3 regions of the Rhizobium sullae genome follow, and region 1 is predicted to be linked to each of the others. Evidence: riboswitches for the same ligand, from Rfam matches in the RefSeq annotation. Region 1 holds a riboswitch; each other region holds the start of a gene.

Region 1 (3,543 bases):
CGATCGCCGAAAGCTCCGTGTCCGCTGCGGACAAGAACAGGATATCGCCCGGCGATTGGCCGAGGTCGATCGCCTCCTCGCCATCGCTGATCGTTCCTTTCTGGGCAAGAAGCAGATGCATGGCCGAGCCTTAGACGAGTGCCTGGATGGCATTGCGGACCGTGCCCTGATCCATCTCATGCAGACCGATCACTACAAGGCGCGTGCCGCGTGCTTCGCCTGGCGCCCAGGCGCGGTCGAAATACTGGTCGATGCGACTGCCGACCGCCTGGACCTGCAAACGCATCGGCTTGCCCGCGACATCGGCAAAGCCCTTCAGGCGCAGGACGTCGTGCTTGGCAATCACGCCTTTCAGCTTCTCGGCGAAGCCTGCCGGATCGGTGATCGGACCGAGTTCGACGACGAAGCTGTCGAACTCGTCATGGTCGTGCGGCGTGCCGTCCTCATGCTCCAGCTCGTGATGGGATTTGCGGTTGACGATGTCCCCTTCCGTGCCGATTCCGAGGCCGAGCAGCACGCTTGCGGGAACCTCGCCGTTTCTCGCCTCGATCATCGCCGGCTTGCGGGCAATGCGGGAGGTTACTTCGCGGCGCACGCGGCCGAGCCCCTCGCCGTCAAGGAGGTCGGTCTTGTTGAGCACGATGAGGTCGGCGCAGGTCAATTGATCCTCGAAGAGTTCTTCTATCGGGCTTTCATGATCGAGCGACGCGTCGTCGGCACGGCGCGCATCCACCGCATCGTGGTCATCGGCGAAACGGCCGGCGGCGACGGCCGCGCTGTCGACGACGGTGATGACCCCATCGACCGTCACCTCGCTGCGGATATCCGGCCAGTTGAAGGCGGCAACGAGTGGCTGCGGCAGGGCAAGGCCGGAGGTTTCGATGATGATGTGGTCCGGGCGCTGCGCGCGCTCCAAAAGCTTCGTCATCGTCGGGATGAAATCATCGGCAACGGTGCAGCAGATGCAGCCATTGGTAAGCTCGATGATGTCGTCCTCGGTGCAGTTTTCCGCGCCGCAACCCTTCAATACGTCGCCGTCGACGCCGAGATCGCCGAATTCGTTGATGATCAGCGCGATCTTCTTGCCGCCGGTATTGGAAAGCAGATTGCGGATCATCGTCGTCTTGCCGGCGCCAAGGAAGCCGGTGATGACCGTTGCGGGGATCTTCTGCTGGTTCATAGGTTCAACCCTTCATTTTCAGCGGCAGACCGGCCGCGATGAAATACACGTCCGCGGCTTCCGCCGCGATCATCTGGTGCAGCCGTCCGGCATGATCGCGGAAATCCCGCGCCATCCGGCTTTCCGGCACGATGCCGAGGCCGACTTCATTGGAAACGATGACGAGCCGCGCCTTGGCCTTTGGCAAAAACGACGCAAGGGCAGCGAATTCCGCCGCCATGTCGCGCTCTTCCATCATCAAATTGGTGACCCAGAGCGTCAGGCAATCGACGAGGATCGCCCGACCCTCGCGGTCGATCGCGGAGAGACGGGAGAGGAGATCCAGCGGCTCCTCGTGTGTCGTCCAGAGCGGACCGCGATCGGCCTTATGCTGCTCGATGCGCGCACGCATCTCTTCGTCCCACGCCCGGCCGGTCGCGACGTAGTGGCGCTCAAGGTCGCTATCGGCGATCAGCCGCTCGGCGAAACGGGATTTGCCGGAACGCGCGCCGCCGAGGACGAAGGCAGTGCCGGGGGAAGGAGAGGTCATCAGGATGCAAACCCCGGAAGGGATAGCACCACACCACCTCTCCGTCCCTCATTCCTGTGCTTGTCACAGGAATCCAGCCACGGCGCGTCTCCGCCGTGAATGACCTTTTTCGTTTTTGGGAATCTTCTGCTCCCAAGGACTTGGGCGCACTGGATTTCTGTGCTGGTTCCCGGGACAAGTCCGAGGACAGGAATGAGGGAAGTCGAAAGTGCGGTGTCCCGCAAAGAAGCCGCAAAATACGGCATAAAATTCCATCGTTCAGCCATGACAACCTCCGTGCTGGCAGCGGGGAACAATGCCCCAGAATGGGCTCTTCGCCCGGCACGCATGGCAGGTCTCCTGGCTCGCGGGTATTGGCACGACAGGGCGGCCATTGCGGTCGCCCTGTCGTGCCAGCGGGTCTTCCTCGCCTTCCCGGCTGCGTCTTCGTGAAAAGGCGGACGATTCGTAGAAATAGAGGCGTCCTGCCCCGGCTGATCACGATGCATTTCCAGTGGCTTTTCCGGCGCCTTGCCGCTTCACCCGCTCCGCGACATGCGAAACAGCCGTGAATTGGCCCGAACGCCGGATGGAAGACCCTGACCGCTCTACAGTCGCGGGGTCGGCTGTGATGAAGACGCCCGGCTTGGGTCCGTCCCTTCACATTCCCTTTTCATCCGGCACGGCATCTGCCGTTCCGGAACCATCCGTAAGATTGTTCATCGTTAGGCAAGCCGCCTGTCGAAGTCAATCACGCACGCCAAACGGAACCAGCGGAGAACAGGTTCAAGTTCGCGGTGCTGTTCGCGCCGGCCTTTCGCCATATTTCGGGAGCAGGTGCCCTAATCGCCCTTGAAGGTGTTGGCCGTTACCTAGTTCTTTGCATATGCTCACGAAATTGAATTTCCCGCGCCTCCACCAGCTCTATCGCCTGCTTGATTCAGGGCGGATTCGCGCGCTTGCCCGCCGCAGCGAAATGGGCATGGTCTTTGCCGGGATCGCCGTCGGCGTGACGTCGGGCCTTGCGGTCACCGGCATGAGCCTGCTCTCTCGCGAGCTGCACCGCCTGATCTTCGGCATCAGCGAGATCGAGAGGCTGAGTGGGTCGCAGATAAACGACAAATTCCTGCTTCTGATCGCGCCAGTCTGCGGTGGGATTCTTCTCGGCCTTGTGTTTTTTATTCTCGCGCGAACCCGCAAGAAGCCCATGGTCGACCCGATCGAAGCAAATGCTTTGCATGGCGGCCGACTGTCGCTGACGGACAGCATCATCGTCGCTGTCCAGAATCTGGTTTCGAACGGCTTCGGCGCCTCTGTTGGCCTTGAGGCCGGCTACGTCCAGCTCGCGGCAGGCATCGCCTCCAAGCTCGGACTGAAGCTGCAGCTTCGCCGCGCCGATCTGCGAGTCCTTGTCGGCTGCGGCGCAGCCGGTGCGATCGCCGCCGCCTTCAACGCGCCGCTGACCGGCGCCTTCTACGCTTTCGAACTCATCATCGGAACGTACACGATCGTTTCGCTGACGCCGGTCGTCGTTTCTGCGCTCGTCTCGACGCTCGTCGCGCGCCTGCTGGCGGGAAGCGACTTCATGATCGACGTCGGTGAATTCGGCACGGTGGTTCCGGCCGATTATATCCCTGCCCTGCTGCTTGGCGCCTTCTGCGCCGGCGTCGGTATCCTGATCATGCAGGGCGTAGCCTTCATCGAGGAACTGGCGCGTAAAAGTTCGGTTCCGACGCCGCTTCGTCCGGCACTCGGCGGCATCGTCGTCGGCCTTCTGGCGATGATTACGCCTCAGGTGCTTTCGGCGGGCCATGGCGCCTTGCATCTCAATCTCGACCGCGATGTCGCCGTCACG
Region 2 (3,543 bases), 160 kb from region 1:
ACAAGTTTGGCTCCATGGTCGTCACGACCGGCAATAAGTCGGAAATGTCGGTCGGCTATGCGACGCTCTACGGCGACATGAACGGCGGCTTCAATCCAATCAAGGACCTCTACAAGATGCAGGTCTATGCGCTGGCGCGCTGGCGCAACAGCCACGTGCCACCGGATGCGCTGGGACCATCCGGCGTTGTGATCCCGCAGAACATCATCGACAAGGCGCCGTCGGCCGAGCTTCGTCCGGACCAGACGGACCAGGATTCATTGCCGCCTTATCCGGTGCTGGACGACATCCTCGAATGCCTCGTCGAGAAGGAGATGGCGGTCGAGGAGATCGTCGCGCGGGGGCATGACGTGGCGACCGTCCATCGCGTCGAGCATCTGCTCTATCTCGCCGAATACAAGCGCCGCCAATCGGCGCCGGGCGTGAAGATCACCAAGAAGAACTTCGGGCGCGATCGCCGCTATCCGATTACCAACCGGTTCCGCGACCGGTAACGAGAGAATCCGGGAGGATGAATGCGCAGTTCGGTCGAGACCTACAATATCCGTACCGGCGAAAGCCGGATTGTCTTTCAGACGGAGAAACTGATCGAGGCGCCGAACTTCGCGCCGGACGGCGGATATCTGCTGTTGAACGGCGACGGGTTGCTTTACCGGCTGCGGCCGGATGGCATCGGCGGGCTTGAGCAGGTCGATACGGACTTTGCGACCGCATGCAACAACGATCACGGCATTTCGCCCGACGGGGCGCAAATCGTCATTTCCGACAAGACGGAATTCGGCAAGTCGGCGATCTATATCCTGCCGGCGGCCGGCGGGACGCTGCGGCTGATCACCGAGAATTTGCCTTCCTATTGGCACGGGTGGTCGCCGGACGGGAAGGACCTAGCCTATTGCGGCATCCGCAACGATGAATTCGACATCTATACAATCTCCGTCGATGGCGGCCCCGAGAAGCGGCTGACGCATGGCGAGGGGCGCAACGACGGGCCGGACTATTCGGCTGACGGGAAATGGATCTACTTCAACTCCAGCCGTACCGGGCTCATGCAGATCTGGCGCATCCATCCGGATGGGACGGGTCTTGAGCAGGTGACGCATGACAATTACGGCAGCTGGTTTGCGCATCCTTCGCCAAAGAACGACAAGGTGCTGCTCCTTTCTTATGATCCGAACGTCTTCGATCATCCGCGCGATCTCGATGTACGGCTGCGGCTGATGGATATGGACGGCGGCAACCTGACGACGCTGTTCGAGCTCTTTGGCGGGCAGGGCACGATCAATGTACCTTGCTGGTCACCGGATGGTGACGAATTCGCCTATGTGCGATATTTCCCGGCAGCTTGAACGCAGCGGCAATTCAGGACATAGAGATTGCCGTCAGGTGCCTGCATCAAGCAGGAGAATCGGGAATCCGGTGAAAGACCGGAACGTGCCCAACGCTGTGAGGCTGACGTTTGCCGCAACAATGGCCACTGGCTTCTGCCGGGAAGGCCGTGGCAAGCGGGTGACGCCGAGTCAGAAGACCGGCCTGGCAAGATAGACCGAACCGCGCGGACGGCGGCGAGGTTTTTGACGCTCCTTGCGCTGCGGCGCGGGTGCTCAAGCATTGTTGGGGATTTAACGATGCAACCTGATCCTTTCGCCCATGCCCTTGTACCGGCCGGTGAGTTTTCCGAACACGACCGGGCCGCAGTCTACAGAGCCATCGAAACGCGCCGTGACGTGCGCGACCAGTTCCTGCCCGATCCTCTGCCTGATGATCTGGTGTCGCGGCTGCTGGGGGCGGCGCATGCCGCACCGTCGGTCGGTTTCATGCAGCCCTGGACTTTCGTCGTGATCCGCGATCCGGAGATACGCCAGGCCGCGTGGCAGGCTTTTTCGCGCGCCGATCAGGAAGCGGCCGAGATGTTTGAAGGGGAGCGGCGGGATGTCTACCGCAGCCTGAAGCTCGAAGGCATCCGCAAGGCGCCGCTCAGCATCTGCGTCACCTGCGATCCGGACAGGGCAGGGCCAGTGGTCATCGGCCGCACCCACAATCCGCGCACGGATGTCTATTCGACCGTCTGCGCCGTGCAGAACCTGTGGCTTGCCGCCCGGGCCGAAGGCATCGGGGTCGGCTGGGTCAGTATCTTCCATGATGCGGATATTCGCGATCTGCTTGGCATTCCGGAACGGATCGAGATCGTCGCCTGGCTTTGCGTCGGCTATGTCGATCAGCTTTACACCGCGCCGGAACTGGCGGTGAAAGGCTGGCGCCAGCGCTTGCCGCTCGAAGAACTGGTCTTCTCGGACCGCTGGGGAAGCCAGTAACGCCGCGTCAGTTCTGCTGCGGCTGCGGCCCGGGCGTTGCGGGTTTCTTGAGATCGATCGCGCCCTGATCGCCGGCGAGGAACTGCGGACCGACCTGGCGGACTTTGCTGTTCGCCGGGTCATAGGGGCGGTCCGGCACCTGCGGCTGTGGGGCAGACGTGGAGGTGGCGCTCGATGGCAGCTTCGTCTTGATATCGGTGATTGAGCCCCTCGGCGGCGGTTCGCTGATCGCTTGGTTCTTGCGCATGTTCTCGTAATAGGCCGAGAGATTGCAGGCGCAGGAGGACTTTTCGCCGGGGGCGCGGTTCTTGTAGGCAAAGGCATTCGGCATCGCGCTGTAAGGCGCGCCGGTCGAAGCCGAAATCATGTTTGCGGCTTCGGTATTCGAGGTGTCTTGATAGAAGAGCTCCGTCTCGATACCCGGGCACATTTTCGAACACGTCGCTGCGTCGCGGTTGAAATCGATCGATGTTGCATTCGTGGTGATCGGGAAAAAGCCGCCGTCGCAGGTGCGCACGCACATCGTGCTGACATGCGACATGAGCTCGCCGCGCGGCACGCCATATTGCATTCCGCCCTGTTCGCCATCCCCAAGCGGGATGAAAGTATCGCTGCGCATCGCCTGTTCTTCGGGGCTTGGGGCCAGCGCATAGGCCTCTGGGGCCGGCGCATAGTCGAACTCGTCATTGCAGCCGTTGTCTTCGAGCGCCGCCATCAGCTCGTGGCGCACGCGATAATCGGCACCACCCTGGTTGCGCAGTTCGTTGCGCCGCTCCTGCAGGTATCGGATGTTGCCGACCATGCGTGCTTCGGACTGCTGCAACTCGCTGCAATAATCCGCATTCTCGCCGCCGATCACCACCATGCTGTCCACGGAGCAGCCGTAGCCGCGCAGATCATTGCGGACTTTGCGCAGCTCGAGATTCTGCTCGGCAATGGCGCTTGCATACTGGCGGACTTCGGGACCATTGCCGATGACATGCGGCAGATCGGCAACGCGGCCGCGCAGGTCGTCGCAGATCGCATTCGTCTGCGCGGCAGCGGGTGCAGCCAGGGCAAGCAAGATCGCAAGGGTCAGGTTTCGGCGGTTCACGGCATCATCCCGGAGCAAAGTGAGGCCAGAGCGGCGTGACATTTACCGCATCATGACTTTCTAGCCTGCTTCCGTTAACAAGCTGGCGACGGAATTCTAGCGCATTTTCCCATTTTGCGACAACTTACGCCGGCTGCG
Region 3 (3,543 bases), on a different replicon from region 1:
CATCGGACCGTCTGGCTTCAGGAGCTTCCTGATTTCAGCTTCGGAGGCTGGACACGTTTTCAAAATATCCCTATTGACGTAATGTTATTACATATCAACGGAGATTTTCCATGATGCCCAGATTGACGATGGCCGGAGGGTTTGCAGTAGCAAGTATCCTGATGAACCCGGCTTTTGCTGAAGAGGAAAAGCAGACGTGGCGCCTGTTCGTCGCCGATCATACGGCTCCCATAGCGCGGTCATTCGACCTCATGACAGGAGAACAGATCGGCGAGTTTCGGTTGAAGGGCTATGCGGCACTTGCAGCCAGCAGTTCTGGCCAGACCATCTTCGCCATCCAATCGGAGGCCGATACCGTCGAAATGATCAAATCCGGTGTGGCGCTTTCTGATCATGGCGAGCATCGCGATCTGGAAACGTCCGAAGCTGCGCTGCTGCCAACCGCACTCGACGGAAAACGGCCGGTTCACGCCGTCATGCGTGGCGACGACGTGGTATTGTTCTACGACCGCGAAGGCAAAGCCAAGCTCGTTTCCGAAGAAGGCATCCTCGAAGGCAAGCCGTCCGAAAAGCTCATAGACGCGACGGCACCTCACCATGGTGTCGCCGTGCCCATGGGGCGGAATATGCTCGTCTCGGTTCCGGATACCACCCAGGAAACCAAAGCGGATGAACTGCCGCCACGGCTGGGATTGCGTGTTCTGGGTGAAAGCGGTGCACAGGTCGGCGACGTCGCACCCTGCACGGCGCTGCACGGAGAAGCCTTCTCCGCAAAGCTCGTTGCCTTCGGCTGCGAGGAAGGTGTCCTGATTGCGCGTCCCGGCAAAGAGCAGACCGTGCAACTTAAGATGCTGGAATATGGCGACAAGCTGCCGAAGGGAAAAGTGACGACCTTGCTTGGCAGCAAGGCGATGCAATTCTTCCTGGGCAACTATGGCGAGGACAAGATTGTGCTGATCGATCCAGACAGCACCGAACCCTACCGCCTAGTAGACCTGCCGACCCGGCGCATCGATTTCGCGCTCGATCCTGCGCGGGTTAAGAACGCCTATGTGTTGACCGAAGACGGGCAACTGCATCTCGTCGACATCCTGAGCGGCGAAATCACGACATCGACAAGCGTTACCGAGCCATACAGCAAGGATGGGCACTGGCGCGATCCGCGCCCCAGGCTTGCGGTAGCTGGCGATCAGATCGCTATCACTGATCCTCGCCATAGCCTCGTCCGGATCATCGATATTGCGACCATGAAAAAGGTTCGAGCCATTCCGGTTGAGGGTCAGCCATTCAGCGTCGTCGCCGTCGGCGGATCGGGCGCCGTCCATTAATCGCTTTTGCCTTGGCGCAGCTTGACGCGGCCGTCGCGCTCGGCATAACTGAGCGGGACGGTTCCCCGAGGAAGACTCCAAGGGGATTAATAGGGAACACGGTGCGGACGACCCAGAAGGGACCAAGACCGTGGCTGCCCCCGCAACTGTAAGCGGATTGCCGATCATCCTCGTGGCGCCAAGCGCCATGCCACTGTGGGCTCGTTCCCACGGGAAGGCAGATGGTCCGGCGCATATCCGCGAGCCAGGAGACCTGCCGTCAAAGAGAGATCCAATTGAACGGGCGGGGTTGCCCGGAACAGGAGACGAGATGATTTCTTTTGACGCCGCCATCAGGCGCAGGCCCTTCCGCACAAGACGGAACGGATCGCTCTTTTCAATACAACGCAATCGCTAAGACGGACACCAGTCATTCCGGCGGCACGCCCGCCGACATGGCCGGTGAACACCTACGCGTTTCCCATCAGCATCGGAGCGATCGCGGCACCGCGCCGACGCCTCCCCAATTCTTCGTGAGCATTTCCATGTCAAACAATTTAGACTTTCGGCGATATCTACTGCACTTCGCTTTCGCGGCACTGGCGGTCTGCGGTATTTCTGCGTCCGCTTTCGCCGCGCCCACCGCCTACCCTTTGACGATTACAAATTGCGGACGATCCGTCACTTTTGAGAAAGCACCGGAGAGAGTGGTATCGGTCGGGCAAGCGATGACCGAAATCCTGTTATCGCTCGGCCTTGCGGATCGCATCACCGGCACGGCGGTCTGGTTCAGCCCCGTGCTGAAGCCGTTCGAAGCCGAAAACAACAAGATCAAGCGTCTTGCCGACAATGATCCGAGCTTTGAGTCGGTGGTCGAAACCGATCCTGAACTTGTTACTGCCGAGTTCGAGTGGCATGTCGGCCCGAACGGTTCCGTCGGAACCTACGACCAGTTCTCGAAGGTTGGAATCAACAGCTATGTCGCGCCGGCCGATTGCGCGGCCAAGGACAATGCCACCGGCGGCGATGGCGTCCGCAAGGAGATGCTGAAGACGGAGGTGATCTATCGGGAGATCGCCGAGCTGGCCGCGATCTTTAACGTTCAGGACCGCGGCGAGGCGCTGATCGCAAGGCTGAAGGAACGCGAGGCAAAAGCGATCGCCTCCGTTGCCCGTGTCAAGGTTAAGGACATTCCCGTCATCTTCTGGTTCTCCAGCAAAGAAATCAACGGCGAAGCCTTCATGGCCGGCCGCAACGGAGCGCCGGCCTATATTATGCAAGCCCTTGGGGCGAAGAATGTGATCACCACCAACGAGGAATGGCCGTTGGTCGGCTGGGAAACAGTCGCAGGCCTCGATCCTGCGATCATCGTGATCGCCGGCATGGATCGGCGCCGCTATGCCGCCGACGATCCGGCCGTCAAGCTGGAGTTTCTTAAAACCGATCCTGTCGCAAGCAAGATCGACGCCGTTGAAAGAAAGCACCTCGTCGTGATGGACTCGCAAGCAATGAGCCCGTCGATCCGCCTTGTCGACGGGATCGAGACGCTCGCGGAAGCCATTCGGCAGTTTGGACTGGTTCAGTGACCACCGGCGCCATGCAACGCAACGGGCGGGGCGGCTTTGCCGCCTTGTTCCTGCTATCGCTAGCTGCTCTGATGCTGGCGATAAGCCTCGCCGTGTCGATCGGCGAAATCGTCATTCCGTTGCAGACGATTGCGGAAGCGATTGCCAATCGCATCTTCGGTGCCTCCTTCGCGATCAAGCCGGTTCATGAAGGTGTCATCTGGGACTATCGACTGAGCCGTGCCCTGGTCGCTGCAAGTTCCGGCGCGGCTCTTGCCGTAACGGGCGCCATTCTGCAGGCCCTGCTCCGCAATCCGCTTGCCGAACCTTATGTGCTTGGCATTTCGGCGGGTGCCTCGACCGGCGCGGTCGCCGTTATGATCCTCAACCTCGGCTCAGGCGTACTGACGCTTTCGGCCGGTGCCTTTCTAGGTGCAGTGGCAGCCTTCAGTCTCGTCTCCCTTTTGGCCGCAGGCGCAGGAGGCGGCACCGATCGGATCATCCTGGCAGGTGTAGCCGGTTCGCAGCTCTTCAATGCGCTGACATCCTACATTGTCACGACCTCGGCCAACGCCGAGCAGGCAAGGGGTGTGATGTTCTGGCTGCTCGGCAGTCTCGGCGGCGTGCGCTGGCCGGACGTTTTTCTCGTGGCCCCCGTCGCCGGCGGCGGC

What was found. Region 1 has a riboswitch for cobalamin ahead of cobU (bifunctional adenosylcobinamide kinase/adenosylcobinamide-phosphate guanylyltransferase). Riboswitches for the same ligand answer to the same signal wherever they lie in the genome.
Region 2: another riboswitch for cobalamin. It lies ahead of bluB (5,6-dimethylbenzimidazole synthase); the one in region 1 lies ahead of cobU (bifunctional adenosylcobinamide kinase/adenosylcobinamide-phosphate guanylyltransferase).
Region 3: another riboswitch for cobalamin. It lies ahead of N2599_RS20580 (ABC transporter substrate-binding protein); the one in region 1 lies ahead of cobU (bifunctional adenosylcobinamide kinase/adenosylcobinamide-phosphate guanylyltransferase).

Annotation. Positions count from the first base shown of each region.
Region 1 covers NZ_CP104143.1:1,320,216-1,323,758, reverse strand. Annotated here, with positions in the region: gene cobN (cobaltochelatase subunit CobN) at 1-121, opposite strand, end outside; gene cobW (cobalamin biosynthesis protein CobW) at 131-1,180, opposite strand; gene cobU (bifunctional adenosylcobinamide kinase/adenosylcobinamide-phosphate guanylyltransferase) at 1,185-1,709, opposite strand; cobalamin riboswitch at 2,022-2,411, opposite strand; gene N2599_RS06655 (chloride channel protein) at 2,575-3,543, shown strand, end outside.
Region 2 covers NZ_CP104143.1:1,479,421-1,482,963, forward strand. Annotated here, with positions in the region: gene N2599_RS07475 (NAD+ synthase) at 1-494, shown strand, start outside; gene N2599_RS07480 (TolB family protein) at 516-1,346, shown strand; cobalamin riboswitch at 1,365-1,548, shown strand; gene bluB (5,6-dimethylbenzimidazole synthase) at 1,626-2,312, shown strand; gene N2599_RS07490 (DUF2865 domain-containing protein) at 2,320-3,405, opposite strand; gene N2599_RS07495 (NADP-dependent malic enzyme) at 3,530-3,543, opposite strand, start outside.
Region 3 covers NZ_CP104144.1:5,543-9,085, reverse strand. Annotated here, with positions in the region: gene N2599_RS20585 (metallochaperone AztD) at 111-1,328, shown strand; cobalamin riboswitch at 1,370-1,603, shown strand; gene N2599_RS20580 (ABC transporter substrate-binding protein) at 1,853-2,893, shown strand; gene N2599_RS20575 (FecCD family ABC transporter permease) at 2,905-3,543, shown strand, end outside.